DNA from 2 places in the Sulfitobacter sp. NFXS29 genome. Region 1 is predicted to be linked to the other one. Evidence: riboswitches for the same ligand, from Rfam matches in the RefSeq annotation. Region 1 holds a riboswitch; the other holds the start of a gene.
What was found. A riboswitch is a leader RNA that binds a small molecule or an ion and turns the genes downstream of it on or off. The one in region 1 is predicted to bind thiamine pyrophosphate.
Positions count from the first base shown of each region.

Region 2: another riboswitch for thiamine pyrophosphate. It lies ahead of thiB (thiamine ABC transporter substrate binding subunit); the one in region 1 lies ahead of thiD (bifunctional hydroxymethylpyrimidine kinase/phosphomethylpyrimidine kinase).

Region 1 is NZ_JAGDED010000004.1:235,471-249,943, reverse strand. It holds gene J3456_RS09365 (TRAP transporter small permease) at 1-201, opposite strand, end outside; gene dctP (TRAP transporter substrate-binding protein DctP) at 209-1,180, opposite strand; gene J3456_RS09355 (putative DNA modification/repair radical SAM protein) at 1,407-2,642, shown strand; gene J3456_RS09350 (UdgX family uracil-DNA binding protein) at 2,642-4,072, shown strand; gene J3456_RS09345 (SOS response-associated peptidase) at 4,069-4,707, opposite strand; gene J3456_RS09340 (ImuA family protein) at 4,843-5,577, shown strand; gene J3456_RS09335 (Y-family DNA polymerase) at 5,525-7,012, shown strand; gene J3456_RS09330 (error-prone DNA polymerase) at 7,012-10,341, shown strand; TPP riboswitch at 10,453-10,549, shown strand; gene thiD (bifunctional hydroxymethylpyrimidine kinase/phosphomethylpyrimidine kinase) at 10,616-11,419, shown strand; gene J3456_RS09320 (FAD-dependent oxidoreductase) at 11,412-12,392, shown strand; gene thiS (sulfur carrier protein ThiS) at 12,382-12,579, shown strand; gene J3456_RS09310 (thiazole synthase) at 12,583-13,344, shown strand; gene J3456_RS09305 (thiamine phosphate synthase) at 13,341-13,937, shown strand; gene J3456_RS09300 (ThiF family adenylyltransferase) at 13,934-14,473, shown strand, end outside.
Region 2 is NZ_JAGDED010000007.1:17,274-31,746, reverse strand. It holds gene paaZ (phenylacetic acid degradation bifunctional protein PaaZ) at 1-1,396, opposite strand, end outside; gene J3456_RS12135 (2Fe-2S iron-sulfur cluster-binding protein) at 1,407-2,471, opposite strand; gene paaD (1,2-phenylacetyl-CoA epoxidase subunit PaaD) at 2,479-3,027, opposite strand; gene paaC (1,2-phenylacetyl-CoA epoxidase subunit PaaC) at 3,021-3,743, opposite strand; gene paaB (1,2-phenylacetyl-CoA epoxidase subunit PaaB) at 3,776-4,120, opposite strand; gene paaA (1,2-phenylacetyl-CoA epoxidase subunit PaaA) at 4,126-5,118, opposite strand; gene pcaF (3-oxoadipyl-CoA thiolase) at 5,147-6,352, opposite strand; gene J3456_RS12105 (alkaline phosphatase D family protein) at 6,560-8,107, shown strand; gene cobO (cob(I)yrinic acid a,c-diamide adenosyltransferase) at 8,167-8,772, opposite strand; gene J3456_RS12095 (DMT family transporter) at 8,843-9,781, opposite strand; gene aroC (chorismate synthase) at 9,792-10,901, opposite strand; TPP riboswitch at 10,994-11,095, shown strand; gene thiB (thiamine ABC transporter substrate binding subunit) at 11,130-12,107, shown strand; gene J3456_RS12080 (thiamine/thiamine pyrophosphate ABC transporter permease ThiP) at 12,083-13,639, shown strand; gene J3456_RS12075 (thiamine ABC transporter ATP-binding protein) at 13,626-14,318, shown strand; gene J3456_RS12070 (6,7-dimethyl-8-ribityllumazine synthase) at 14,315-14,473, opposite strand, start outside.

The DNA.
Region 1 (14,473 bases):
GATCGACAGCACCCAAGGCGCGCCAAGGAAGGTGGCAATCATCAACGCATATTGGATGGCATCCAAGGCGCCATAGACCACCGGCAAGCCGAGATTGCGCAGCACCACGTTGATCGCGATAAACACCGCGATCACCCCGAGGATACCGGCCGAGAAAACGGCCAGCCCCCGGAGTGTCCGGTCAAACAATGTTGAGATCATCGGGCGATCACTTGGTCATGCAGGCGCGCATCTGCTGCGCAAGGTCGGCATCGACCTCTTCAACCGCCGCCCAACCAGCATCGCGCGCGGCATTGGTCCAGGTTTCGGCATCCGCATTGCTGAAGGTAATCGTCTCGATCCCCGCTTCCGCCTGCGCGGCGTATTCCGTCGCGTTGCGGTCGGCGTTGTCGTTGTTAAGCTCTTCCATCCAAGCCGCGCCCTCTTCGAGTTTGGCGCGTTGTTCGTCGGTCAGGCCATTCCACGTGTCGAGGTTCACCAGCAGGTTCACGTCGACGTTGTAAAAGCTCGGGTCGACCCGGTATTTCGTCTGCTCGTCCCAACCGAGATCCAGCACCCCTTGGCTCGGCCAGCCATAGCCATCGATCGCGCCACGCTCCAACGCGCTATAGACTTCGCCCGGCGCGGTGCGCACCAGATTGGCGCCCAGTTGCGTGAACATCGCCTGATAGACCGGAGTCGTGCGGATGGTCAGACCGCTGAGGTCCGGCCCCTCGACCGGTTTGGTCAGATAGAGGTGGTAGCCGATCCCGTCGCCGCCGTGGCCGAGGTATTTTACGTTCATCTGCTCTTGGTGGATGCGGTCGACCAACTCATAGCAACCGTTCTCGCGCTGCTCTTGAATGGTGTTTTCCGCCAGATGCAGCGCATCGCCCGTGGGCAGCAGGTTGGGGTAATAGGCCGTGGTGTTGTTGGCGATATCGACAACGCCGGATTGCACCGCATTGCCCAATTCAAAGGGCGGCACGGCTTCCGGCCCGCCAACCATATTGATCTGCACGACCCCCTTGCCGTTCTCGTTGATCCATTCGACAAAGGATTCGAACTCGCGGCTAAAGGCGGTGCCAAGGGTAAAGGCCGACACGGCGCGCAGCGTGACTTCGTCGGCGCTGGCGGTGCTGGTGGTGGCAAGGGTGCTGACGGCAAAGAGCGCCGCGCTGAGCGTGGTTGTTGTTTTCATGATCGTCTCCCAGTTGTGATCAAAAGCCCGCGATCTTTGCCCCGGTGCTCTCGCATGCATATGCATAATATGTATCTGCATGTAATTCGTAGCGACAAGATTTCGCCACGTCAATTTAAACTCTCACCCCTTGCCCGCGCCGTCGCACAGGCGGTCCCCTGCGCAGATTGTCGCGGCATTAAGATAGTTTAATGACACCCCCGCCATGAGAACATATATAGAACACATGGCAAAGCAGACACTCGATCAAAAACTGGCGATTCTCAGCGACGCGGCGAAATACGACGCCTCCTGCGCCTCCTCCGGCTCGACCAAACGCGACTCGCGCGATGGCAAGGGGCTGGGCTCCAACGAAGGCAGCGGCATCTGCCACGCATACGCCCCCGACGGGCGGTGCATCAGTCTGCTCAAGATCCTGATGACCAATTTCTGCATCTACGATTGTAGCTATTGCATCAACCGCGTGTCCTCGAATGTCGACCGGGCGCGGTTCAGCGTGGATGAGGTGGTGAAGCTCACCATCGAGTTCTACCGCCGCAACTATATAGAAGGGTTGTTTTTGTCCTCGGGCGTGATCCGCTCACCGGATGCCACCATGTCGGACATGGTGCAGATCGCCCGCAAGCTGCGGCACGAAGAGAACTTTCGCGGGTATATCCATCTGAAGACGATCCCCGATGCTTCGCCCGAGTTGATCGAGGAAGCCGGGCGTCTGGCCGACCGCTTGTCGATCAATGTCGAACTGCCCACCGATACGGCGGTGCAGCAATATGCGCCCGAGAAAAAGCCCGAGCAGATCCGCCGCGCCATGGCGAATGTGCGGATGGTCAAGGACGCCAGCAAAGAGAAATCCTTCACCGGCAAGCGCCCGCCGCGCTTTGCCCCGGCTGGCCAGTCCACTCAGATGATCATCGGCGCGGATGGGTCGAACGACGCCACGGTGCTGGGCCAATCGAGGCGGCTTTACTCCAGCTACAAGCTGAAGCGCGTTTACTATTCCGCCTTCTCGCCGATCCCCGACAGCTCCGCCAAACTGCCGCTGATCCGCCCGCCCCTGCAACGCGAGCATCGGCTTTATCAGGCCGACTGGCTGCTGCGCTTCTATGATTTCCAACTGGACGAGATCACCTCCGTCACCCGCGACGGCAATCTCGACCTTGAGGTCGATCCCAAACTCGCATGGGCGCTGGTGCACCGCGAACACTTCCCGCTCGACGTCAACCGCGCCAGCCGCGAGATGCTGCTGCGGGTGCCGGGGTTTGGCGTGAAAACGGTGACCCGCATCCTCGCCGCCCGACGCCATCGGTCCCTGCGCTACGAAGACCTGACCCGCATGGGCGCGTCGATGAAAAAGGCCCGCGCCTTTGTCACCGCAGGCGGCTGGACGCCCGGTGGGTTGACCGACAGCGCCGACCTGCGCGCGCGGTTTGCGCCACCGCCTGAGCAGTTGACCCTGTTCTGATGCACCGCGTTTCCCTGCCCCCCATCGGCACCGCGAAAGCGTGGCGCGAGGCCGCGCGCGGGTTTCTTGCTGCTGGCGTGCCGCCCGAGCAAATCCTCTGGGGGGATCACGCCGCGGCTCCTGATCTGTTCGGCGGGGAAAGCCAGCCCCTCTCAGGCGGGAAGGTCTCGGTCCCACGCAGCTTTATCTCTATGGCCGAAACAGCCGTCTGGCACAGCGACCCTGAGCGTTTTGCCCGGCTCTATGCTTTTTTGTGGCGGGTGAAAGACGCGCCGCATTTGATGGCGGACCGGGGCGATGCCGACCTAGCGGTGCTGCGGCAGATGGAAAAAAACGTGCGCCGCTGCCAGCACAAGATGAAAGCCTTCGTCCGCTTCCGTGAAATCGGCGCGCCCGATGCCCCGCGCCGCAGTTTCGCGGCATGGTTTGAGCCCACGCATCACACGGTGGAGCCGACAGCGGATTTCTTTGTCCGGCGGTTTTCGGACATGGACTGGCGCATCCTGACGCCCGATGTCTCGGCGATCTTCGAGAATGGCACGCTGAGTTTTCAAGAAGGCCACAGCAAGCCCGACCTGCCCGAAGACGCGGGCGAGCAGCTTTGGATCACCTATTTCCAGAACATCTTTAACCCCGCCCGCCTGATGGTGAAGGCGATGCAATCCGAGATGCCCAAGAAATACTGGAAGAACATGCCCGAAGCCGCGTTCATCCCGCAGATGATTGCCGAAGCCCCCGCCCGCGCCCGCGCCATGGCCGAAGCCGCGCCGACCCTGCCGCCGGTGCGCATGAACCGGGTGCAAGCGCAGCTTTCGGCCTTCGATTCCGCATGGGATGGCCCGATGGAGGAACTGCCCACCGCCATCCGCGCCTGCACCCGCTGCCCGCTGCATTGCCACGCCACCCAAGCCGTGCCGGGCGAAGGGCCGCGCGAGGCCGATCTGATGGTGGTCGGCGAGCAGCCGGGCGATCAGGAGGATCTTGCGGGTCGTCCCTTTATCGGTCCCGCTGGACAGATGTTCGACCGTATCGCCGGGGAGGCTGGGCTGGATCGCGAGGCGGCCTTTGTTACCAATGCGGTCAAACACTTCAAATTCACCGCCCGTGGCAAACGCCGCATTCACCAGCGACCTGATACGCCCGAGATTGACCAGTGCCGCTGGTGGATGAACGCCGAAGTGGCGCAAGTGCAGCCCAAGCTGATCCTTGCCATGGGCGCCACGGCGGCGCAAAGCCTTTCCGGCAAGGGCGCGGGCATCCTGAAACGGCGCGGCACGATCGAGGCGGGGCCAGAAGGCATCCCTGTGTTGATCACCCTGCATCCCTCCTACCTGTTGCGCGTGCCGGATCCGGCGTTGCGCGAAGAGGCTACGGCGCAGTTCCGCTCCGATCTCGCCATGGCCGCGCGAATGATGGCCGAGGCGGCTTAATCCTCGGGGTCGATGACCTGTAGCGTGCCGTCCGGCAAGGGGCGTTGCAGGCTGGGCAGCTCGGCCGTTTCAACCGTAAGCCAGCGCTGCACGTCGTCGGGGTTGGTCAGGATCACCGGCATCGCCTTGGGGTGCACGGCCCCGACCTCGGCATTGGCTTCGGTGGTCAGAAAGCCATAGAGGGTATCAGTGGTCTCGCCGTCCTTCAGTTTGCGCACGCTCGTCCATTCGGTCCAAACGCCCGCAAAAAAGGCCAGCGGACGGTCCTCGCCAAGCGCGAACCAAATGGGGCGCGAGCGCTCTCCGGGGCGGTTCAGCGGTTCGGAAAAGGCGGTGAAGGGCACCACGCAGCGATGCTCGGCCCCCAGCCAGCGCCGCCAATGCGGCGAGGCGATGTTGCGGATGTTGGTCACGCCGCGGTCGGTCTTCTTGCCTTTGAGCGCGAAGGCCGGAGAGGGCATCCCCCACCGCATCATCTCCAGCACCGGACCGCCATCGCCGTGGCGCACCACCGGGGCGGCATAGTCGGGGTAGATACCGGGCATCGGCGGCAGGTTGCCTGTTTGGTCGTCGGCCCCATCGAACCAGCCGCGGATCGCCGCTTGCCCCTTGGTCAGGGAATAGAGATTGCACATCGGTTGGCCCCCTTACCGTCGTCTTGGCCCATTAAATGCGGTTTTGCCCGCGTCCGGCAAGGGCCACAGGATCTTTGACAGCACCGCAATTGATGATTTATAACCAGAACAAAATGTGAACATATGGAGTCGTGCATGACAACCGATTCTACATATGGGCAGGTCCTCACCCTGCCGCGGCGGCTGCCGTCGACACCCCCCGAACCGGGGGTTCTGGCCGCACACGCGCCGCTGACGGATGTCTTTCCGGGGGCCTTCGCCACGGCCCCGGCCAGTGCCTTCGTGCTGTCGCTCTTGCCGCGCGGCAAGGGGCCGGTGCTTTGGGTGCAAGACTTCCTGTCGCGGCGCGAGAATGGGGCGCCCTATACGCCCAGCCTGCGCGGTTTCGGGCTGGAGCAACCGGTGCTGCTGGTCACGGCCAGCCATCCGCGCGACGTGCTCTGGACGATGGAGGAAGGGGCGGCCTGTGCGGGTCTCTCGGCCGTGATCGGCGAGGTGCATGGCGGCCCGGAAGTGCTGGATTTCACCGCCACCAAACGGCTTTCGCTCAGGGCCGAAGCGTCGGGCGTGCCGCTTTATCTGATCCGCAGCGGCGATCCGGGCGGCCTGAGTGCAGCGCGGATGCGTTGGCGCATTTCCTCGCTGCCCTCACAGGCCCATCCATACGATGCGCAGGCCCCCGGCGCGGCCCGCTGGGATTTGGAACTGTTTCGCGCGCGTGGCCATGCGCCGGGCCGATGGGTGGCTGCCCATGACCCCGACAAAGGCCAAAGCCCCCGCGCCGCGGATCGTCTCCGTCTGGTTCCCTATGCTGACGATGGAGCGGTGGCGCCGGGTGATCGCCCAGTACCGCAGCGTGCCGGGGAATGAGGTGCCGGTCGTCTTGTCACGCGACGGGACGCATGGTCCGGTGGTCCATGGGCTGAGTGCTGCGGCACAGGCGCGGGGGATCGAGGCAGGCGCACGGGTGGTCGATGTTCAGGCCATCCACCCCGATCTGCATGTTGAACCCGCCGATCTGGAGGGCGACGAGGCGCTGATCCAACGGCTGGTGCATTGGGCGCGGCGCTGGTGTCCTTGGACGGCGCGCGACGTGGATCATGGGTTGCTGCTGGACGTCACCGGCTGCACCCATCTGTTTGGCGGCGAGGCGGCGATGCTGCGCGACATCCGGGCGCGTTTCGCGTTGCAGGGGCTGACGGCGCGGGTCGCCATGGCCCCCACCCCAGGTGCCGCGCAGGCGCTGGCGCGCTTCGGCTCGGGCGCGCAGATCTGCGGGGCTGAGGACGTGGCCACCGCCCTCGCCCCCCTGCCCGTTGCCGCCCTGCGGCTGGATGCCCAGACCACGCGGCTGCTGGACCGTCTTGGCCTCAAGACCATCGGCGCGCTCAGCGATCTGCCCCGCGCCGCGCTGATGCGCCGCTTCGCCAGCCTCAAGCCCGACCGCAACCCGCTGATCCTGCTCGACAAAGCGCTCGGCAAGGCGCCCGACCCGCTGAACGCCCCGCCGGACCACCGCCATTTCATAACCCGCAGCCGCTTGCCTGAGCCGGTGATCGACCCCGCCCCGCATCTGCCCGCGCTGGTGGATGACCTCTGCACCCTTCTGGCCCGCGCCGAGCTTGGCGCGCGGCGGCTGCGCCTGACCATCTACCGCATCGACGGCGATTGGCGCGCGCTTGGGGTCGCCACGGCGCGGGCCAGCCGTGACCCCGCGCACCTGCGCAGGCTTTTCGACGGCAAACTGGAAAACATCGACAGTGGTTTCGGCTTTGACCTGCTGACGTTGGAGGCGCTGACCAGCGAACCGCTGCCGCTGATGCAAGACCACCTCGACGGTAAACGCGACCCTTCGGCGGATGTGGCCGGGCTGCTCGACCGGCTCGCCGCCAAGCTGGGGGCAGACAAGGTCAGCTGGCCTCAGTGGCGCGAGACCCATAAGCCCGAACGGGTGGAGCAACGGGTCGACGCCCTGCACGGCACGCCTACAGCCGCACCCGCCTTGCTGCGCGACCGTCCGCTGCGCCTGCTCACCCCCGCCGAGGAGGTGCGCGTGATCTATGCCGTGCCCGAAGGCCCGCCCTCGCAGTTCAACTGGCGCCGCGTCACCTATAAAACCACGCGCCACACTGGCCCCGAACGCATCGCGCCGGAATGGTGGTGCGACCGCCCCGGCACCCGGCTGCGCGATTATTACAAAGTAGAGGTCGAGGGCGGACAGCGTTTCTGGCTCTACCGCGAGGGGGTGATCTATGACGGTCGCGGGGCCGAGCCGCGCTGGTTTCTGCATGGGCTCTTTGCCTGATGCCCGAGCAGGAAGGACATAAGCGCCGCACCTTGGGCGAAGACGGTTTTGCCGCCCCGCCGCGGGCGGACTACGTGGAGTTTGGGCTGGCCAGTTGTTTCTCCTTCCTGCGCGCCGCCTCGGACGCCGTGGACCTGATCGAGATGGCCTATCACCACGGCTATGACAGCCTCGGCATCGCCGACCACAACACGCTGGCAGGCGTGGTGCGGCTGCATGTGGAGGCGGAAAAGGCCCATATCCGCCCGCTGATCGGGGCACGGTTGTTGCTGCTTTGTGGGACCGAACTGCTGGCCTATCCGCAGGACCGTGCCGCCTATGCGCGGCTCTCGACGCTGCTGTCGGCGGGCAAGATGCAATCTGTAGACGGCGAATGGCAGCAAAAGGGTGAGACCCATCTGACGCTGGAGATGCTGAGCCAACACGCCGAAGGGCTGCATCTGATCGTCATGCCGCCCGAGAACCTTGACGTCTTTGCCGCTGGCCTGCCGCGTCTGGTGAAAGCACTGCCGGACATGCGGCATATCGGGGCCAGTTTCCTCTACCGCGGAGATGACCGGGCGCGGATCAACCAGCTCGATGCGCTGGCTCGTACACATGGCCTCAGGCTCCTCGCCACCAACGATGTGCTCTACCACGCGCGCCACCGGCGGCCCTTGCAGGATGTGATGGTGGCGATCCGCGAGGGTGTGATCGTGCCCAAGGCAGGCTATCTCTTGGCCGCCAATGCCGAACGGCACCTGAAATCGCCCGAGGCGATGGCCCGCCTCTTCGCCGACTGGCCCCATGCCATCGCCGAGACGCGCCGTCTGGCGGACCGCATCGCCTTTCGCCTCACCGATCTGGCCTATGAATACCCGCATGAAATCGTCCCCGAGGGCCGCACGCCGATGGAGGAACTGTCGCGTCTGACATGGGAAGGCGCAAAAGGTCGCTACCCGCAAGGCGTGCCCGAGGCGGTGAAAAAGACCATCGAGAAGGAATTCGCCCTGATCGAGAGCAAAAAGATCGCCCGCTATTTCCTGACCATCTATGACATCGTGCGCTTCGCCCGGCAGGACGCGCAGCCGCCGATCCTCTGCCAAGGGCGCGGCTCGGCGGCCAATTCCGCGGTCTGTTTCTGCCTCGGCATCACCTCGGTCGACCCAGCCGTGCACAACCTGCTGTTTGAGCGTTTCCTCTCTGAAGAACGCGACGAGCCGCCCGACATCGACGTGGATTTCGAGCATGAACGGCGCGAAGAGGTCATCCAATACATGTACGGCAAATACGGCCGCCACCGCGCCGGGCTTTGCGCCACCGTGATCCACTACCGCCCGCGCTCGGCCATTCGCGAGGTCGGCAAAGCGATGGGGCTGTCGGAGGGCGTCACCTCGAAACTCGCGGGCACGATCTGGGGCAGTTTCGAAGGCCAGATGGACGACGAGCGCACCCGCGAGGCCGGGCTTGACCTCTCGGACCCCTACCTGCGCATGGTGTTGACGCTGGCCAAACAGATGATCGGCATGCCGCGCCACCTGTCCCAGCACGTCGGCGGCTTCATCCTGACCGAGCGCCCCCTGACCGAGATCGTGCCCATCGGCAACGGCGCCATGCCCGAGCGCAGTTTCATCGAATGGGACAAGGACGACATTGATGCGCTGCAAATCTTCAAAGTCGATATTCTGGCCCTTGGCATGCTCACCTGTATCGCCAAATGTTTCGACCTGATCGAGGCGCATTACGACCGCCCGCTGGAACTGGCCACCGTCCCGGTGGAGGATCACGAGGACGACGCCACAGGGCGGCCCACCTACGATATGCTTTGCCGCGGCGACAGCCTCGGGGTGTTTCAGGTCGAAAGCCGTGCGCAAATGGCGATGCTGCCAAAGCTGCGGCCCCGCGTGTTCTATGATCTGGTGATCGAAGTCGCCATCGTCCGCCCCGGCCCGATCCAAGGCGACATGGTGCACCCCTACCTGCGCCGCCGTCAGGGGATGGAGAGCGTCGTCTACCCCGCCCCCGGCCCGGCCTATCCGCAGGACGAGCTCTTCAGCATCCTCAGCCGCACCTTGGGTGTGCCGATCTTTCAAGAACAGGCAATGAAGATCTCCATCGACGCCGCACAGTTTTCACCGACCGAGGCCAATGAGCTGCGCAAGGCCATGGCCACCTTCCGCTCGCGCGGGACGATTGAAAAGCTGCAGGACAAGATGGTGGGCCGGATGACCAAACGCGGCTATGACCCGGTCTTTGCGCAACGTTGTTTCGACCAGATCAAGGGCTTCGGCGAATACGGCTTTCCCGAAAGCCATGCGGCGAGTTTTGCCAAGCTGGTCTATGTCTCGTCTTGGATGAAGTGCCACTACCCCGCGGCCTTTGCCTGCGCGCTGCTGAACTCACAGCCGATGGGGTTTTACGCGCCGGCGCAGATCGTGCGCGATGCGCGGGAGCATCAGGTCGAGGTGCGCGGCGTGGATGTGAACCTCTCCGATTGGAACTGCACGCTGGAGCCCTGCGGCGAGGGCTTTGCCCTGCGGTTGGGGCTGCGCATGGTGGACGGGTTGCAGGAAAAAGCCGCCGCGCGGATCATGGACCGACGGGAGGCGCCTTTTGTCGATGTCGAAGACCTCAAGTCCCGCGCGGGGTTAGACGCCAAGGCGATCCGCCAGCTTGCCGCCGCCGACACGATGCGCAGCATGGGGATCGACCGGCGCCAAGCGCTTTGGCAGGCCCAAGGGCTGCGCGACGCGCCCGCCTTGCCGATCTTTGACCATGCCGAGGCGGCGGCTCAGGGGCCGGAGCGGGAAGTCACCTTGCCGGTGATGCCGAAGGCCGAACAGGTCGTGGCCGACTACCAGACGCTGCGCCTGTCGCTGAAGGCGCATCCGATGTCCTTCTACCGCTCCAGCCTCGCCGCGCAGGGGTTTTCTTCGGCCCGCGATCTGGCGCGGATGGGGCATGGGCGGCGGGTCAAGCTCGCGGGGCTGGTGCTGGTGCGGCAAAAGCCGGGCAGCGCCAAGGGGGTCTGTTTCATCACGCTGGAGGATGAATGCGGGGTCGCCAATCTCGTGATCTGGCCGAATATGTTCAAGCTTTACCGCCCCACGATCATGGCCGCGCGGCTGCTGGTGGTCGAAGGGCGCGTGCAGACCGACGGGCGGGTGATCCATGTGGTGGCCGATAGGTTGGAAGACCGCTCTGACAGGCTTGCTTCGCTGTCGGACGCACCGATGCCCGGCATCACCACGCGGGGAGATCACCCGACCCATCCGCTGCCCGGTCAGGTGGCGATGCATAGCCATCCGCGCGATGCGCGGGTGATCCCGAAGTCGCGGGACTTTCATTAACGAATCTTCATGTTCTTGATGAAGTGTGAGCCGCAAATTATTGAAACATAAAGATAACACATAAATTAATCATCACCAGTTGACCCTGCCAGCCCGCCTCGCTAGCCTGCCCGCAATCCGTTGGGGTGCCGCAAGGCTGAGAGGTGAAAACCGACCCATCGAACCTGATCCGGGTCGTACCGGCGTAGGGAACGGAACCACGCATCGGCCCCATGCGGCCCGTCGTTTACCCCGTATCCACACGCCCTTGGCCCATCTAACACATGGGGGCCAAATGGCGTTTCAAGCACTGACGATTGCAGGGTCCGACAGCGGCGGCGGGGCGGGAATTCAGGCCGATCTCAAGACCTTCAGCGCGCTTGGCGTTTACGGGGCCAGCGTGCTCACCGCCGTGACGGCGCAGAACACCCGCGCGGTGACCGGGGTTGAGATGATCTCTCCCCCGATGATCCGGGCGCAGATGGCGGCAGTCTTTGACGATCTGGCGATCGGTGCGGTGAAAATCGGCATGTTGGGCGATCCTGAGACGATCACCGCCGTGTCCGAGGGGCTGGCGGGCTGCGCCGCGCCTGTGGTGCTTGACCCGGTGATGGTGGCGAAATCCGGCGATGCCCTGCTCTCTGCCGCGGCGGTGGAGACACTGCGTGACCGGATGCTGCCCTTGGCCCATGTGCTGACCCCAAACCTGCCCGAGGCCGCACGGCTGCTGGACAGGCCGGAAGCCACCAATGAGGCCACCATGCTGGAACAGGGCCGCGCCCTGCTCTCGGCCGGTCCCGGCGCGGTGCTGATGAAGGGCGGGCATGGCAAGGGGGAGACCTGCGTCGATCTGCTGATCACCGCGGATGAACCCCTGCGCCTTTCCGCGCCCCGCCAGCACACCGCCAACACCCACGGCACCGGCTGCACCCTTTCCGCCGCCATCGCAGCGGGGCTGGCGCGGGGGCAGACGTTGCCGCAGGCCGTGCGGGCTGCGCATGCCTATCTGCAACGCGCCATTGCAGCTGCCGACACCCTCAACATCGGCAGTGGCCATGGCCCGGTACATCACTTCCACGCGGTTTGGCCCCATGAGTGACGTCACCATCATCGGCGCAGGCGTTGCGGGGCTTTGGACAGCGCGGGCCTGTCTGGCGCAGGGGCTGCGGCCCCGGTTGGTCGACCGCAAAGGCACGCCCGGGCCGCATGGCTGTTCATGGTGGGCGGGCGGTATGCTCGCCCCCTTCTGCGAAGGCGCGCTGAGCGAGCCTGCGGTGGTGACCCACGGGCGGCGTGCCGCGGCGAAGTGGTCTGAGATTACCGAGGTCACCCACAGGGGCACGCTGGTCCTCGCCCCGGAACGTGACCGCGCAGAAATCCAGCGGTTCGCCGACCGGACCGACGGCCACACCCCATGCGACGCCGAGGCCATCGCGGCGTTCGAGCCCGAGCTCTCCGGGTGTCATCGGCGCGGGCTGTTCTTTGACGAGGAAGCGCATCTGAACCCGCGCCAAGCCCTGCATGATCTGACCCAAACGGTCGCCGCCCATGGGGTGAAGGTCGAACCCACGCCCCTTACCCCATCCAAGGTCGCAGGCCCGGTGATCGACTGCCGTGGCATGGCCGCCAGCGCCGACCTGCCCGGCCTGCGGGCGGTGCGCGGCGAGATGATCTTGCTGCGCGCGCCTGAGATCACCCTCACCCGCCCGATCCGCCTGCTGCACCCGCGCCACCCGCTTTATGTGGTGCCGCGCGGGAACGGAATTTACATGCTGGGCGCAACCCAGATCGAAAGCGCCAGCCGCGTCCAAATGACCGCGCGCTCGGCGCTGGAACTGCTCTCGGCGGCCTATGCGCTCGACCCGCGCTTTGCCGAAGCCGAGATCATCGAAATGGGCGCCGACCTGCGCCCCGCCTTTGCCAACAACCTTCCCGGCATCGTGCAACGCGGCGCGGTGCTGCACCTTAACGGATTGTTTCGGCACGGATTTCTTATGGCACCGGCCTTGGCAGAACAGGCCGCAGCCTTTCTTGCAACAGCGACAACAGGGGATTTATTCCGTGAAAATTGAAGTGAACGGCGAAACGCGTCAAATCACAGCCACGCAGCTTGACGCGGCCATGGTGGAGCTTGGCTGGGGCGAAGCGAAAGTCGCCACCGCCCTCAACGGCAATTTCGTCCCCGCAGGCGCGCGGAGCGCGACGACGCTCAGTGACGGCGACCGGCTTGAAGTGCTCAGCGCCATGCAGGGGGGCTGAACGATGCGCGACTTTTACGGCGTTTCTCTGCCCCTGCCGCTGATGCTGGGCACCGCGCGCTACCCCTCGCCCTCGGTGATGGAGGCCGCCTTTCGCCAAAGTGCCGCCCCGGTTGCAACCGTTTCCCTGCGCCGCGAACAGGGTGCGGGTCAGGCGTTTTGGGATATGGTGCGCGGGCTTGGCGTGCATCTGCTGCCCAACACCGCCGGTTGCCATTCGGCGCGGGAGGCGATCACCACGGCGCAGATGGCGCGGGAGTATTTCGGGACCAATTGGATCAAGCTTGAGGTTATCGGCCATGCCGACACCCTGCAGCCTGACCCCTTCGGCTTGGTTGAGGCCGCCGAGGCGCTTTGCGCCGATGGGTTCGAGGTTTTTCCCTACACCACCGAAGATCAGGTGCTGGCCGGGCGGCTGGTCGATGCGGGCTGCCGGGTGCTGATGCCTTGGGGCGCGCCGATTGGGTCGGGGCTGGGGCTGAACAACCAGCACGGGCTGCGCAGTCTACGGGCGGCATTTCCGGAGGTGGCGATGGTGATCGATGCGGGCCTTGGCCTGCCCAGCCATGCCTCACAGGCGCTTGAGATGGGCTTCGACGCGGTGCTCCTCAACACCGCCGTCGCCGAAGCCCGCGACCCCGCCGCCATGGCCGAGGCCTTTGCGCTGGCCTGCCGCGCGGGCGCGCTTGCCGCCGCCTCCGGCCCAATGGGCCAGCGCGATATGGCGGTGCCCTCCACCCCCGTAATCGGAAAGGCTTGGCTATGACCCTGCCGCGTTTTTATCCCGTTTTCGACAGTGCTGCATGGGTTGCGCGGGCGGTGCCCTTGGGCGTAAAACTGGTGCAGCTGCGCATTAAAGACGCGCCACAAGACGTGCTGCGGAACGAGATCATCACCGCCCTTGACGTCTGCCGCCAGCACGGCGCGCTGTTGGTGGTGAATGATCATTGGCAGCTCGCGATTGAGCTGGGGGTCGACTGGCTGCATCTGGGCCAAGAGGACCTGGATACAGCCGACATCCCCGCGATCCGCCGGGCGGGGCTGCAGCTGGGCCTGTCGACCCATGACCATGCCGAGCTTGAGCGCGCCCTTGCCCTCGCCCCCGATTACATCGCGCTTGGCCCCGTTTATCCAACGATCCTTAAAAAGATGAAATGGACCGAACAGGGTCTCGACCGGCTGACAGAATGGAAGGCAAGGATCGGGGATATCCCGCTGTGTGCCATCGGCGGGATGAACGTCGCCCGCGCGCCGGGGGCTTTTGCCGCTGGGGCCGATACGGTGGCGGCTGTTACGGATATCACCCTGAACGCCGACCCCGAGGCGCGGATGCGCGAATGGCTCAAGGTGACGGCATGAGCCGCTACGCCCGCCAGACGATTCTGCCGCAGGTCGGTGTCGAGGGGCAGGAACGGCTTGCCGCCGCGCATGTGCTCGTCGTCGGTGCCGGGGCACTGGCGGTGCCGGTGCTGCAATACCTCGTCGGGGCCGGTGTGGGGCGCATCACGCTGGTCGATGGCGATGTGGTGGCCGAGAGTAACCTGCACCGCCAACCGCTCTACCAAATGGGCGATATCGGCAGGCCCAAGGTCACCGCCGCGGCAGAGGCGATGGCGGCGCTGAACCCGGAGGTGACGCTCACCCCGCGTGCCGAATGGCTTACCCCCGCCAACGCCCCCGGATTGCTGGCGGAGTGCGATATTGCCCTCGACTGCGCGGACACTTTCGCCGTCAGCCTGACGCTTTCGGATCTGTCTTTGGCGCAAGGCAAGCCGCTGATCTCGGCTTCGGCGCTTGGGATGTCGGGCTATGTTGGCGGCTTTTGTGGGCCTGCCCCCTCTCTCCGCGCGGTTTTCCCAGATTTGCCGCAGACGGCGGCCACCTGTGCCACGGCG
Region 2 (14,473 bases), on a different contig from region 1:
TGGCCTCCCCCATCGACGTGCGGTTGTTGAAATAGAGCCGTCCGTGGAAGGCTGCGGAGCCCATGGTCAACTCGCGCGCCACCTCACCATCGTTGGTGATGATGGAGGCGACGAGAGAGCCTTGGCCGCGGTTCAGCAACTGCGAGGCGTGGGCCAGATCGCGGTAGGGCATGAGGGTGGACACCGGGCCGAAAGCCTCGGTGTCATGCACGCGCTCGGCCTTATCTGGGTCTGCACAATGGAACAGCATCGGCGGCAAGAATGCGCCCTTGTCTTTGTCAGCGCCTTTGACTGTGAAGTTGTCGGGGTCGCCAAAAACACGCTCGGCCTCGGCACTCAGCAGACCCACCTTTTCCAGCACGTCGCGTTTCTGGCTACCCGAGACCAGCGCGCCCATGCGCGTATCCTCGGCGCGGGGGGCGCCGATGGTGGTCTTGGCGAGCCGTTCGGACAGGGCCGCGATCACCGCGTCGACCTGCGCCTGCGGCACCATGATGCGGCGGATGGCGGTGCATTTCTGCCCTGCTTTCGCGGTCATCTCGCGCTGCACTTCCTTGACGAAGAGGTCGAACTCTGGCGTGCCGGGCACGGCGTCGGGGCCAAGGACCGAGGCGTTTAGACTGTCTTGCTCCGAGGTGAAACGCACGGAGTTCTGCAGCAACAAGGGATTGCTGCGCAGTTTCAGCGCGGTATCGGCAGATCCGGTAAAGGCCACGGCATCCTGACAGTCGAGGTGGTCGAGCATGTCGCCCAAGCCGCCGCTGACCAGTTGCAGCGCGCCCTTCGGCAGCAGCCCACTGTCGAGCATCAGCCGCACGCAATGTTCAGTGACGTAGCAGGTCGCCGTTGCCGGTTTTACGATCGCCGGGACACCTGCCAGCAGGGTCGGGGCCAGCTTCTCCAACATGCCCCAGACCGGGAAGTTGAAGGCGTTGATATGCACCGCCACGCCCTGCAGTGGGGTGCATATATGCCGACCCATGAACTGGCCCTCGCGGCCCAATTGCTCGGGCGCACCGTCGAGATAGACATGGGCGTCCGGCATCTCGCGCCGACCTTTAGAGGCGAAAACCAGCATGGTGCCGATGCCGCCGTCGATGTCGATCTTGTGGTCCGACAGCGTCGCGCCGGTGTCGTAGCTCAGATCATAAAGCGCTTGCTTGTGCTCCATCAGATGCAGCGCCAGCGCTTTCAGCATCCGCGCGCGGTCGTGGAAGGTCATGGCGCGCAAGGTAGGGCCGCCGTGGTCGCGGGCAAAGCCCAGCATGGCCTGCGCGTCGAGCGCATCGTTGCCGGCCTGCGCGATGACCTCGCCGGTGATGGCGCTGGCGATGTTGCGGGCGCCCGCGCCCGGGGCCAGCCATTCGCCTGCCGCGTAACTGTGAATATCGCGCATGTCGGCTCCTTTAGTGCGTGTCGTAGTCGATGGTGAGCGTATCGCTCAGCGGATAGCTCTGGCAGGTCAGCACATAGCCGCGCTCGACCTCGTAATCCTCCAGCGCGTGGTTCGAGATCATCTCGACCTCGCCCTCCAGCACCTTGCCCATGCAGGTCGAACAGACCCCGGCCTTGCAGGAGAACGGCGCTTCCTGTCCGTTTTCAAGCGCCGCTTCCAGCACCGATTGGCCCTTCTGCATGGTGAAACTGCGCCGCGCGCCGTCGATGATGACGGTGATTTCGGTGCCGCTCTGCCCCTCGCTGCGCTTGGCCATTTCCTGTTTGGCCAGACGGCCCTGCTGGCTTTCGCTGAAGAGTTCGAACTTGATCTGTTCGTCGGTCAGCCCATTGGTCTTGAGCGCCTCGGCAATCGCCAGCATCATCGGCTCAGGGCCGCAGATGAAGGCGGTGTCGATATTGTCGATCTGGATCCAATGTTTAAACAGCGCATCGCATTTCGCTTGATCGATACGGCCCTCAAACAACTCCATATCCTGACCGGATTCGAGGATGTGGATCACCGTCAGCCGGTCCATGTAGCGGTTTTTGAGGTCTTCAAGCTCCTCGCGGAACATGATCGTGTTCACCGCGCGGTTGGCATAGACCAGCGTGAAGGTCGATCGCGGCTCGCGTTTCAGCACTGTTTTCAGAATCGACAGCACCGGGGTGATGCCCGAGCCACCCGCGAAGCCGAGATAGTTCTTGGCCACCTCCGGCTCGATCGCGGTGAAGAATTTGCCCTGCGGCGGCATGGCGTGGAGCGTATCGCCGACCTTGAGCTCGGTATTGGCATAGGTCGAGAACGCGCCGCCATCGACCCGCTTGATCCCGACCTTCAACTCGCCGTCGTCGAGACCGGCGCAGATCGAGTAGTTGCGGCGCAGCTCGGTGCCGTCGAAATCCTGTTTGAAGGTCAGGTACTGGCCTTGGGTGAAGGCAAAGGCATCCGGGTTTTCCGGCTTCAGCGTCAGCACCACCGCGTCGCGGATGGTGTGGTGGATGTCGGTGACGGTGAGGGGGTGAAACTGGCTCATCGGGGCCTCAGATACATTTGAAATAGTCGAAGGGTTCACGGCATTCGGTGCAGCGCCACTGCGCCTTGCAGGGGGTCGAACCGAACTGGCTGACCCGCTCCACCGCGGGGGATTTGCAATGCGGGCAATGTTGCGGCCCACCGGCGGGGCGGGGTGGCGCGATGCCGTAGGCTTCGAGCTTGGCGCGGCCGGTGTCGGTCATCCACTCAGTAGTCCATGGCGGGGAGAGCTGGCGCTTCAGCTCCAGCTTTTCGATCCCGTGGCCGTGCAGCGCTATCTCGATATCGAGGTTGATGATGCTGGTGGCCGGGCAGCCCGAATAGGTCGGCGTGATGGTCACGACCAGCGTGTCGCCCTGCCAAACCACGTCGCGGATGATACCCAGATCAGTGAGTGAGATCGCGGGGATCTCCGGGTCCGGGATCGCCGAGAGCCATGCCCAAACCGTCTCTAACGCGGGCTTTTCGGCCAGCGCGGCACTGCGCGGGGCGGTATCGCGCACCACCCCCGGCACCGGCGCGGGGGCCGGCCGGCTGTGGGGGCTGGGTTTCACCATGTGGCGTCCGGGTAGGCGCGCTGCAGCCACTGCATCTGGGTCAGCATATGGCCGAGATGTTCGCTGTGCCGCGCGCCGCTTTTTCCGCCTTTGTGGGCAAAGTCGTCTTCCGGTTTGGTGAGGGTCGCGGCTGCCAGCGAGTCGCCGACCAATTGGTCATAGCTCGCGCGCAGGCTTTCCGGTTCGGGCGCGATGCCCGCCTTGACCATCGCCGTGTCGACGTCATCGCCGATGAACATCTCGCCGACATAGGGCCAAAGCAGATCAAGCGCCGCCTGCATCCGACGGTGGCTTTCCTCGGTCCCGTCGCCGAGGCCGATCACCGTGTCAGAAGAGCGCTCGAGGTGATAGGTCACTTCCTTGGCCGATTTCTCGGCGATGGCGGCAATTTCCTTGTCGCTGGAATCGATCAGCGCGGTCAGCTGCGCCAGATGCCATGCGTCAAACAGGAACTGCCGCATCATCGTCTGGCCGAAGTCGCCGTTGGGCTGTTCGACCAGCAAGACATTGCGGAAATCCCAGACGTCGCGGTGGAAGGCCAGCTTGTCGGCATCGCGGCCTGCGCCTTCGACTTCACCGGCAAGACCTAGCCAAAGCTGCGTCTGCCCGATCAGGTCCAGCGCCACGTTCGCCAGCGCGATGTCTTCTTCCAACACCGGGGCCACGCCGCACCATTCCGAGACGCGGTGGCCCAGCACCAGCGCGTTGTCGCCCATGCGGCAGAGGAATTCGAACTTGGGATCGGTGCTCACATCGCCCCCACTTCGTCGGGAATGTCGAAGAACGTCGGGTGCCGGTAAACCTTGTCATTGGCGGGCTCGTAAAGCGCGCCTTTTTCTTCCGGCGAGGAGGCGGCGATAGCGCTGGCCTCGACCGCCCAGATGCTCACGCCTTCGTTGCGGCGGGTATAGACGTCGCGGGCGTTCTTGATCGCCATTTCCGCGTCTGGCGCGTGCAGGCTGCCGACGTGGCGGTGGCTCAGACCGTGCTGGCCGCGGATGAAGATCTCCCACAGGGGCCATTCGGTGGTCCGCGCCTTGCCATGCGGGGCGGCTTCGGTGCCTGTGTATTCGCTGGATTCAGGGCTGCTCATGTCGCTTACTCCGCTGCCATTTTTCTGCTGCGCTTTTTCTCGGCGTGGGCCAGAAGCCCCTCGCGCACCCAACGGCCGTCGTCCCAGGCCTTGTTGCGCGCCGCCAGCCGTTCGGTGTTGCAGGGGCCATTGCCTTTGAGCACCTGAAAGAACTCTTCCCAATCCGGCTCGGCGAAATCGTAGTGGCCGGTTTCCTCGTTGAACTTGAGGGTCTCGTCGGGGATCGTCAGGCCGAGGTATTCGGCCTGTGGCACCGTCTCGTCGACGAACTTCTGGCGCAGCTCGTCGTTGGTGTTCATCTTGATCTTCCACGCCATCGACTGCGCGGAATGGACCGAGTCTTTGTCCGACGGACCGAACATCATCAGCGCCGGGAACCAGAAACGGTTCAGTGCATCTTGGGCCATTTTGCGCTGCGCCTCTGTGCCCTTGGCCATCTTCATCATGATGTCGAAGCCTTGGCGCTGGTGGAAGGACTCCTCCTTGCAGATCCGCACCATCGCCCGGGCGTAAGGGCCATAAGAGGTCCGCTGCAGCGGCACTTGGTTCATGATCGCGGCGCCATCGACCAGCCAGCCGACAGCGCCCATATCGGCCCATGTTAGGGTCGGATAATTGAAGATCGAAGAGTACTTCATCTTCCCCGACAGCAGATCGCGGGTCATCTGGTCGCGGGTCACGCCAAGCGTCTCCGCCGCGCAATAGAGGTAGAGGCCGTGGCCGGCCTCGTCCTGCACTTTAGCCAAGAGGATCGCCTTGCGCTCCAGCGTCGGCGCGCGGGTGATCCAGTTGCCCTCGGGCAGCTGGCCGACGATTTCAGAGTGGGCGTGCTGGCCGATCTGGCGGATCAGGTTCTTGCGGTAGCCATCGGGCATCCAGTCCTTGGGCTCGATCTTGCCGCCCGCGTCGATGCGTTCCTGAAAGGCGCGCTCTTCAGGCTCCATCTCGTCGAGGGACTTGATGCCCTTGCCGGTGGATTTGATCATCTGTGCATACATCGTTCTGTTCCTTTCTCGGAAAGAAGTCTCAGCCTGCGTTTTCGAGGATCAGTGCAACGCCCTGACCCACGCCCACACACATCGTACATAGCGCGTATTTGCCGCCCGTCCGCTTGAGTTGCAGCGCCGCCGTCATCACCAGACGCGCGCCGGACATGCCCAGAGGGTGTCCGATGGCGATGGCGCCGCCGTTGGCGTTCACATGGGGCGCGTCGTCCGGCACGCCAAGCGCGCGCAGGGTGGCGAGGCCTTGGCTCGCGAAGGCCTCGTTGAGTTCGATCACATCCATCTGCTCGATGGTGAGGCCCGCGCGGTCCAGCACCTTGCGGACTGCGGGGATCGGGCCGATGCCCATGACGCGCGGCTCGACACCTGCGGCAGACATGGCAACAACGCGGGCGATGGGGTTGAGGCCGTGGTCCTTCACGCCCGCCTCAGACGCCAGCAGCATCGCCGCCGCGCCATCATTCACGCCCGAGGCGTTGCCCGCGGTAACCGTGAGGTCCGCGCCATTGATGCCGCGCAGTTTGGCGAGCTTATCGCGCGAGGTACCGGGGCGGGGGTGCTCATCGCGGTCCACGACCACGTCATCACCCTTGCGCTGCGGGATCGTGACGGGGGTGATTTCCTCAGCAAAGATACCCTTTTCATCCGCCTGGGCCCAGCGTTGCTGGCTGCGCGCTGCAAAAGCGTCTTGATCTTCGCGCGACACGTCATGGTCGGCGGCGACGTTGTCGGCGGTTTCGGGCATGGAATCCACGCCGAACTGGGCCTTCATCTTGGGGTTCACAAAGCGCCAGCCGATGGTGGTGTCATAGACGGCATTGCTGCGCGAAAAGGCGGTTTCGGCCTTGGGCATGACGAAAGGCGCGCGGGACATGCTCTCGATCCCGCCTGCAATGGCCAAATCCATATCACCAGCGCGGATCGCCCGGGCGGCGGCCCCCACGGCATCCATGCCGCTGGCGCAGAGACGGTTGATCGTGGCGCCCGGGACATCGACGGGCAGACCCGCCAGCAGAGCGGCCATGCGCGCGACGTTGCGGTTGTCTTCGCCCGCTTGGTTGGCGCAGCCCATGATGACATCATCGACACGCGCCCAGTCCACCGAAGGATTGCGCTCCATCAGCGCCTTCAACGGGATCGCGGCCAGATCGTCGGCGCGAACCGAAGAGAGGATGCCGCCGTAACGGCCAATGGGGGTGCGCTGCGCGTCGCAAATAAATGCCTGCATGGGGGTGCTCCTGTTGTTGCCCCACAATTTACACATCAGGGCGATTCGTTTCAATCAAAATGTTACGGAATATAATTTCGGCGTTGATTTCGGTAACACGTTACAGCCCTGTCGCCAAAGCTTCGCCAAAGGGTCACGCAGCTGTCGGCGCTCTGTCACGCATAGGGGGTTCTGTGCGGCCATCGCCACCCTCAGAGGAAGCCCAAGATGACCAAACTGATCCGCCCGACCCGTCGCGCTGTGCTGGCGGGCTCCACCGCCTTTGCCGCAAGCCTTGCCATGCCCAGCCTCAGCCGTGCCGCCGCGCGCCCGGTGTTTACCCATGGGGTGCAATCGGGTGATGTCGACACGCAATCCGGCATGATCTGGACCCGCACCGACCGCCCGGCGCGGGTGCAGGTCGAAATCTCTACAACCGAAAGCTTCGCCAACGCCCGGCAGCTTGCACCGATGAACGCGCTGCCGAACCACGATCTGGCCGTGAAACGTCTGGTCGAAGGGCTGCCGTCGGATCAGGATATTTTCTACCGCTTCACCGCTGCTGACCTGAGCGACATCAACGCGACCTCCGAGCCGATCATCGGCCAGTTCCGCACCGCGCCGGCCGCCCGCCGGAATGTGCGCTTTGCTTGGTCGGGCGATACCGCCGGTCAGGGCTGGGGCATCGACGATGAGGGCATGCGCACCTATGCGACCATGGCCAAACACCGCCCGGATTTCTTCCTGCATTCCGGTGACACGATCTATGCCGATGGCCCGCTCGAGGATGAGGTGCAGCTTGAGGATGGCACGCTGTGGAAAAACACCACCATCATCGACGAGAAGCGCAAAGTGGCTGAGACGCTGGACGAATATCGCGGCCAGTGGAAATACAACCTGATGGACGATCATGTGCGCGAGATGAACGCCCATGTGCCGACCTTCATGCAGTGGGACGACCATGAGGTCGTGAACAACTGGTCCTCCTCGCGCAGCCTGATGGAAGACGACCGCTATAGCGAGAAGTCGATCCACGTTCTCGCCGCCCGCGCCTCGCAAGCCTTCCATGAGATGACCCCGCTGCGCATCACCCCCGCCGAGCCGGGGCGGGTTTACCGCAAGATCAACTACGGTCCGATGCTGGATGTCTTTTTCCTCGACCTGCGCAGCTACCGCGGGCCGAACAGCGAGAACATGCAGACCGAGATGTCGCAGGCCACAGAGATCCTCGGGGCCGAGCAGATGGCATGGCTCAAGCGCGAGCTGACCAATTCGGCGGCCACATGGAAGGTCATCGCCTGCGACATGCCCATCGGTCTGGTTGTCGGCGGCGGGGCCGAGGCGGTTGCCAATGGCGATAATGGTGCCGCCAAGGGCCGCGAGCAAGAGATTGCAGGGCTGCTGCGTTTCATCAAGACCGCGCAGGTCGACAACGTGGTCTGGTTCACGGCGGATGTGCATTACACCGCCGCGCATTACTACAACCCCGACAAGGCGCAGTTTCAGGACTTTGACCCGTTTTGGGAGTTTGTCTCGGGCCCGCTGCACGCGGGCACCTTTGGTCCGAACGAATTGGACGGCACCTTTGGCCCCGAGTTGAAATACGTCAAAGCACCGGAGGAGGGTCAGGTGAACCTGCCGCCTTCTGCTGGTCTGCAATTCTTTGGGTTGGTCGATATCGATGCCAAGACCCAGCAGATGAAAGTGCGCCTGATGGACCGTGCCGATACCGAGCTTTATTCGGTGACGCTCGACCCTAAAGGAGCGGCGATCTAAGCGCCCTCCGCTTGGCACAGTGAGAGGATCGCCCGGATGCGGGCGATCCTTTTCGTGTCTTAGTAGTCGACGCCGCGCTGCGCTTTTATCCCTGCTTTGAACGGGTGTTTGACCTCGGACATCTCGGTCACCAGATCGGCATAGTCGCAAAGCTCGGGCCTTGCGTCGCGGCCTGTCAGCACCACCGCTGTCCGTTTGTCGCGGGCATTAAGCCCGGCGATGACATCTTCGATCTTGAGGTATTCATAGCGGATGGCGATGTTAATTTCATCCATCACCACAAGGTCATATTCGCCGCTTGCCATCATTTCGCGTGCTTTGCCGAATGCGGCTTCGGCGGCGGCGATGTCGCGGTTGCGGTCTTGGGTGTCCCAAGTGAAACCTTCGCCCATCGTGTGCCATGTCACCTCGTCCAGCTGTTCAAAGAACAGCCGTTCGCCGGTTTTCCATTTGCCCTTGATGAACTGTACTACGCCAACGCGCTGTTTCCAGCCAAGCGCGCGTACGACCACCCCGAAAGCAGAGGAGGATTTGCCCTTGCCCGGCCCGGTATGGACCAGCACCAGACCCTTGTCAGGGTCTTGCAGTTCGGCCACCTTGGCGCGTTGTTCGGCCTGACGCTGCTGCATCTTCTCCTTATGGTCTCGCGGATCCGCGTCGCTCATCGGTCATCTCCTCTATCCGGTTTCGGGGCACCATAGGCAGAGGGCGAGCGGGGCGAAAGCCCGCAATGAATCACGCCTTGGGATCGGTGACAGACCGCGCCTTGCCGCGTTCCATCCCCAACTGCCGTTCGCGCCAGATCACCAGCGCGCCCGCGCTGATCACCAGCGCCGCGCCCGCCAGCATCATCATCGTTGGCAGTTCGGCAAAGAAGACATAGCCCAGCACGATGGCAAAAAGCATCGAGGTATAGTCATAGGGCGCCAGCATTGAGGCCGAGCCAAAGCGATAGGCCGAGGTGATCAGAATCTGCGCCACCCCGCCAATCAGCCCGGCCAGAACCAAGAGGCCGAAGGTTTGCAGATCCGGCATGACCCAACCAAAGGGCAGGGTGCAAAGCGCCAGCAGCGACGCGGTGCAGGAGAAGTAGAACACGATCGCGGCGGTGTCTTCGTTCTGCACCAATTGCCGGATGTGGATCTGCACAAGACTGCGCACCATCGTCGCCATCAGAATCAACAGCGCGCCAATGGTGGCTGTCTGTTCCATCGTACCGATGCTGCTGAAACGCGGCCAGAGGATGATCATCACGCCAACCAGCCCGATCGCCACGGCAGTCACGCGGATCAGACGGATTTGTTCGCCCAGCAATACGGCGGCAAGGATCACGGTGAAAATCGGTGTGGCAAAGCCGATGGCGGTGACCTCGGGCAGGGGCAGCAGGCCAAGGCCGGTGAAGGTCAGCCCCATCGCCGTGGTGCCAAACAGCCCGCGCCAGACATGGCCCATCGGGTTCTTGGTCTTAAGCCCGCTTTTCAGTTTGCCGCGTTGCGCCAGCCAAATCAGGATCACTGGAATGGCAAAGAAGGAGCGGAAGAAAACGGACTCGCCTGCAGGTACGTCGTCGGCCAGCGATTTGATGATCGCAGACATACAGGTAAAGAGCAGGATCGCCGTGATTTTCAGCCCGACGCCAAGGGCGGGGCGGGCGGAGAAATCATCGACTTTCATACTCTTGTCCTCATGCTTCGGGGCCGATCCGTCCGCGGTTGGTGCCGATCTGCCCGCGGTGCAGCAGCAGATGATCCAAAAGCACGCAGGCCATCATGGCCTCGCCCACCGGCACCGCGCGGATGCCGACGCAGGGATCATGGCGGCCCTTGGTGATGATCTCGGTCTCTTCGCCCTGTTTGGTGATGGTGCGCCGTGTGGTCAGAATGCTGGAGGTCGGCTTCACCGCGAAACGCACGACCACATCCTGCCCGGTGCTGATCCCGCCCAAGATACCGCCCGCGTGGTTGGAGGAATACTCCGGCCCCTCTGGCCCCATGGTGATCTCGTCCGCGTTCAGCTCTCCGGTCAGCATCGCCGCTGACATGCCCTCGCCGATCTCCACGCCTTTGACGGCATTGATGCTCATCATCGCGGCGGCCAGATCGGTGTCGAGCTTGCCATAGACCGGCGCGCCGAGGCCCGCAGGCACGCCGCGCGCGGTGACTTCGATGATCGCACCCACGCTGCTGCCGGACTTGCGCAGCCCGTCGAGATACGCGGCCCAGTCGTCCGCTGCCTTGGCATCGGGCACCCAAAAGGGGTTTTGGTCGATCTGATCCCAGTCAAACGCTTCGCGGTCGATCTTATGCGGGCCCATCTGTACCATATAGCCGGTGATCTGCAGGTTCGGGGCCAGCGCCTTGATCGCCTCACGCGCCAGACCACCCGCCGCCACCCGCGCCGCCGTTTCACGCGCCGAGGAGCGCCCACCGCCGCGATAGTCGCGGATGCCGTATTTCTGGAAATAGGTAATGTCGGCATGACCGGGGCGGAACTTGTCCTTGATATCGCCGTAGTCTTTGGAGCGCTGATCGGTGTTCTCGATCATCAGCTGGATTGGCGTGCCGGTTGTTACCCCTTCGAAGGTGCCCGAGAGAATCCGCACCTCATCCGCTTCACGCCGCTGCGTGGTGTATTTGTTCTGGCCCGGTTTGCGCTTGTCCAACCACTGCTGGATCATGCCCTCGTCAATCGGCACGCCGGGGGGGCAGCCGTCAATCGTGGCGCCAAGGGCGGGACCGTGGCTTTCGCCCCATGTGGTGACCCGGTAAAGATGGCCAAAGCTGTTGATCGACATGGGCGGACCTCCTGTTGTCAAACCCTTAGCCGGGGCAGCGCCCTGCCTCAAGGGGATTTGCCTTGCCAATTGTGCAGGTCCGATCTACCCCTGACGCTACCTCGGGGGGCCTTTGGGCTGAGATGTACGTGTTGTGCGGACCCGTTGAACCTGAACCGGTTAACACCGGCGGAGGGAAGGTCCGGACAGACATCCACCTTTTACCTTTCGCCGCAAAAGGAGGATGCGATGAAGTATCTTACACTTGCTGCGGGCGTCTTGGGCGCATCGGCTGCATGGGCCGAAACGCCTGAATTGACAGTCTATACCTACGACAGTTTCGTCACCGAATGGGGCCCCGGCCCGGCCATCAAAGAGGGGTTCGAGGCCGAATGCGGCTGCGACCTGAAATTCGTCGGCATGGGCGATGGCGCGGCACTGCTGGCGCGGCTTAAGCTTGAGGGCACGCGCTCTGACGCGGATATCGTGCTGGGGCTCGACACCAGCCTTGTCGCTGCCGCGAAGGAGACCGAGTTGTTTGCGCCGAGCGGGTTGCAGGCCGACTACGACCTGCCGATCACTTGGGAAGACGAAGTTTTCGTCCCCTATGACTGGGGCTATTTCGCCTTTGTCCATGGCACCGATCTGGACGCGCCCGGCGATTTCAAAGCGCTGGCTGAGAGCGATCTCAAAATCGTGATCCAAGACCCGCGCTCTTCGACGCCCGGTTTGGGGCTACTGATGTGGGTCAAAACGGCCTATGGCGATGAGGCGCCCGAGGTTTGGGCAGGGCTTGCGGATAACGTCGTGACGGTCACAAAGGGCTGGTCCGAGGCTTACGGCCTGTTCCTCGAAGGCGAGGCCGACATGGTGCTCAGCTACACGACTTCCCCCGCCTATCACCTGATCGCAGAGGAGGACGACAGCAAGACTGCCGCGCTCTTTGACGAAGGCCACTACATGCAGGTCGAAGTAGCGGGAAAGCTCGCGGGGTCGGATCAGCCCGAACTGGCGGATCAGTTCTTGCAATACCTCGTCTCTGACGCCGCGCAATCGGTGCTGCCGACGACCAACTGGATGTACCCCGCCGTGATGCCTGAGGGCGGTTTGCCCGATGGGTTCGACGGTATGATCCAACCCGCCAAGGCGCTGTTGGTGCCCAATGCCGATGTACCTGCGCTCCGTGAAGAGGCCTTGAACGAATGGCTGACCGCGCTGTCGCGTTAAGCGGCAAAACGGGGCCTTTCGCCGCCGCACTGGTCGCGGGCCTGATCCTTGCCGCCCTGGTCGCTGTTTTCAGGGCAGCCGATGTGGCGGCAGGGCTGGGGGCGGCGGATTGGTCGGCGGTGCGTTTTACCGTCACGCAGGCGATCTGGTCGGCGGTGCTCTCTGTGCTGCTGGCCGTGCCGGTCGCCCGCGCCTTGGCACGGCGGCGGTTTTGGGGGCGTGGGTTGCTGATTACATTGCTCGGCGCGCCGTTTATTCTGCCGGTGATCGTGGCGGTGCTGGGGCTGCTGACGGTCTTTGGCCGTTCGGGCGTGCTGAACCAGTTTGGCGCGGCTCTGGGCCTGCCGCCCGTGTCGATCTACGGGTTGCATGGCGTCGTTCTGGCCCATGTTTTCTTTAATCTTCCGCTGGTGACACGGCTTTTGCTGCAAGGCTGGCAGAGCATCCCGTCAGAGCGCTTTCGACTGGCCGGGCAACTGCAGATGACGCCGCGGGCGCTGTTTCTGGCGCTGGAATGGCCGATGCTGCGGCAAGTGCTGCCCGGCGTGGCGGCGCTGATTTTCGTGATTTGCCTGACCAGTTTCGCCGTGGCCCTGACACTGGGCGGCGGTCCGCGTGCTACGACGATCGAGCTGGCGATCTATCAGGCGTTTCGGTTTGATTTCGATCTTGGGCGAGCCGCGCTTTTGTCGGTGGTGCAGCTTGTGCTCGCCGGTGCTGCGGCGGTTGCGGCGCTTTGGCTGATCCCGCCGATCAGCATGGGCGGCGGGCTGGACCGCCCCTTGCGTCGCTGGGATGCGCTGGGCGGGGGGCAACGGTTGCTCGACATCACCGTGATTACGGTTGCCGCCTTGTTTTTGCTGCTGCCGCTGGGGGCTGTAGTGCTGCGCGGATTGGTCGGTTTGGGGCAACTGCCGCCTTCGGTTTGGCAAGCTACATTGAACAGCATTCTGGTGGCGGGCCTCAGCGTGATGGTACTTGCCGCACTGGCGTTGCCGATGGCGGGTTGGATCGCCACCCGGCGGCGCGGCGGTGTTGAGGCGATTGGCCTGATGGGTTTGGCCGCCTCGCCGCTGATGATCGGCACCGGCTGGTTCATTCTGATTAACCCAGTGCTCGACCCGGCGCGGTTGAGCCTCCCCGTTACGGCCCTCGTGAACGCGCTGATGGCGCTGCCCTTCGTGCTGCGCATTCTGGTGCCGCGCCTTCGCGAGACGTTGCAGGATTATGGCCCGCTGACCCAGACCCTCGACATGAAAGGTTGGGCGCTTTGGCGTCTGCTGGTCTTGCCGCGCTTGCGGCCGCAGCTGGGCTTTGCCGCCGGGCTGACGGGGGCGCTTTCGGTGGGTGACCTAGGCGTCATCGCGCTGTTCGCGGATCAGGACCGTGCGACGTTGCCCTTGCAGATGTTCCGTCTGATGGGCGCCTACCGGATGGAGGCCGCGGCGGGCGCGGCGCTGTTGCTGCTGGGCTTGGCGCTGGCGGTGTTTTTCATCTGCGACAAATGGGGGCGCTGGCATGCTGACGCTTGAAGGAATGCGCATTGAACGGGGCGAATTCAGCCTTGCCGCTGACATGACCCTCGCACCGGGGCGCAGCTACGCCGTGATCGGCCCCTCTGGGTCGGGCAAGTCGACCTTGCTGGCGGCGATCTGTGGGTTTGTGCCGGTGGCGGCGGGGCGGTTGTTGCGGGATGGCGCGGACATCACCGAACAGCATCCCGGCCAGCGCGGCATGACGATGTTGTTTCAGGATAATAACCTGTTCCCACATCTCACCGTGCGGCAGAACGTCGGGCTTGGCCTGCGCTCCGACCTGCGGCTGACAGCAGCGGATCGAGAGACGATTGACGCCGCCCTCGCGCGGGTGGGGCTGAGCGATTACGCCGCCAAACGCCCCGGCGCGCTGTCGGGTGGGCAACAGAGCCGCGTGGCGCTGGCGAGGGTATTGGTACAGGCGCGGCCTTGGGTGCTGTTGGATGAACCCTTTGCGGCGCTTGGCCCGGCGCTGCGGGTTGAGATGTTGGACCTTGTCCAAGACCTCGCCCGAGAGACCGGGGCGGGGCTGATCATGGTGACCCATGCACCAGATGACGTGCGCCGCATCGCGGATGAGGTGATCTTTGTCGAAGGCGGGCGCGCCCATGCCCCGGGGCCAGCGGCGGAATTGCTCGACAACCCGCCACCGGCCTTGCGTGCCTATCTGGGCTAGGCTGCGGAAATTTTCGAAATTTCCGCGGCGTTTTCTTTTGAAGAAAACACCTCCAGTGCTTGGGTCATGCCGAGGGCGGCATGCGCGGCCTCGCGTCCTTTGGTGACGAAATGCGCGCGGTAGATCGCGTTGTGATGGTCGGTTTCCTGATAATG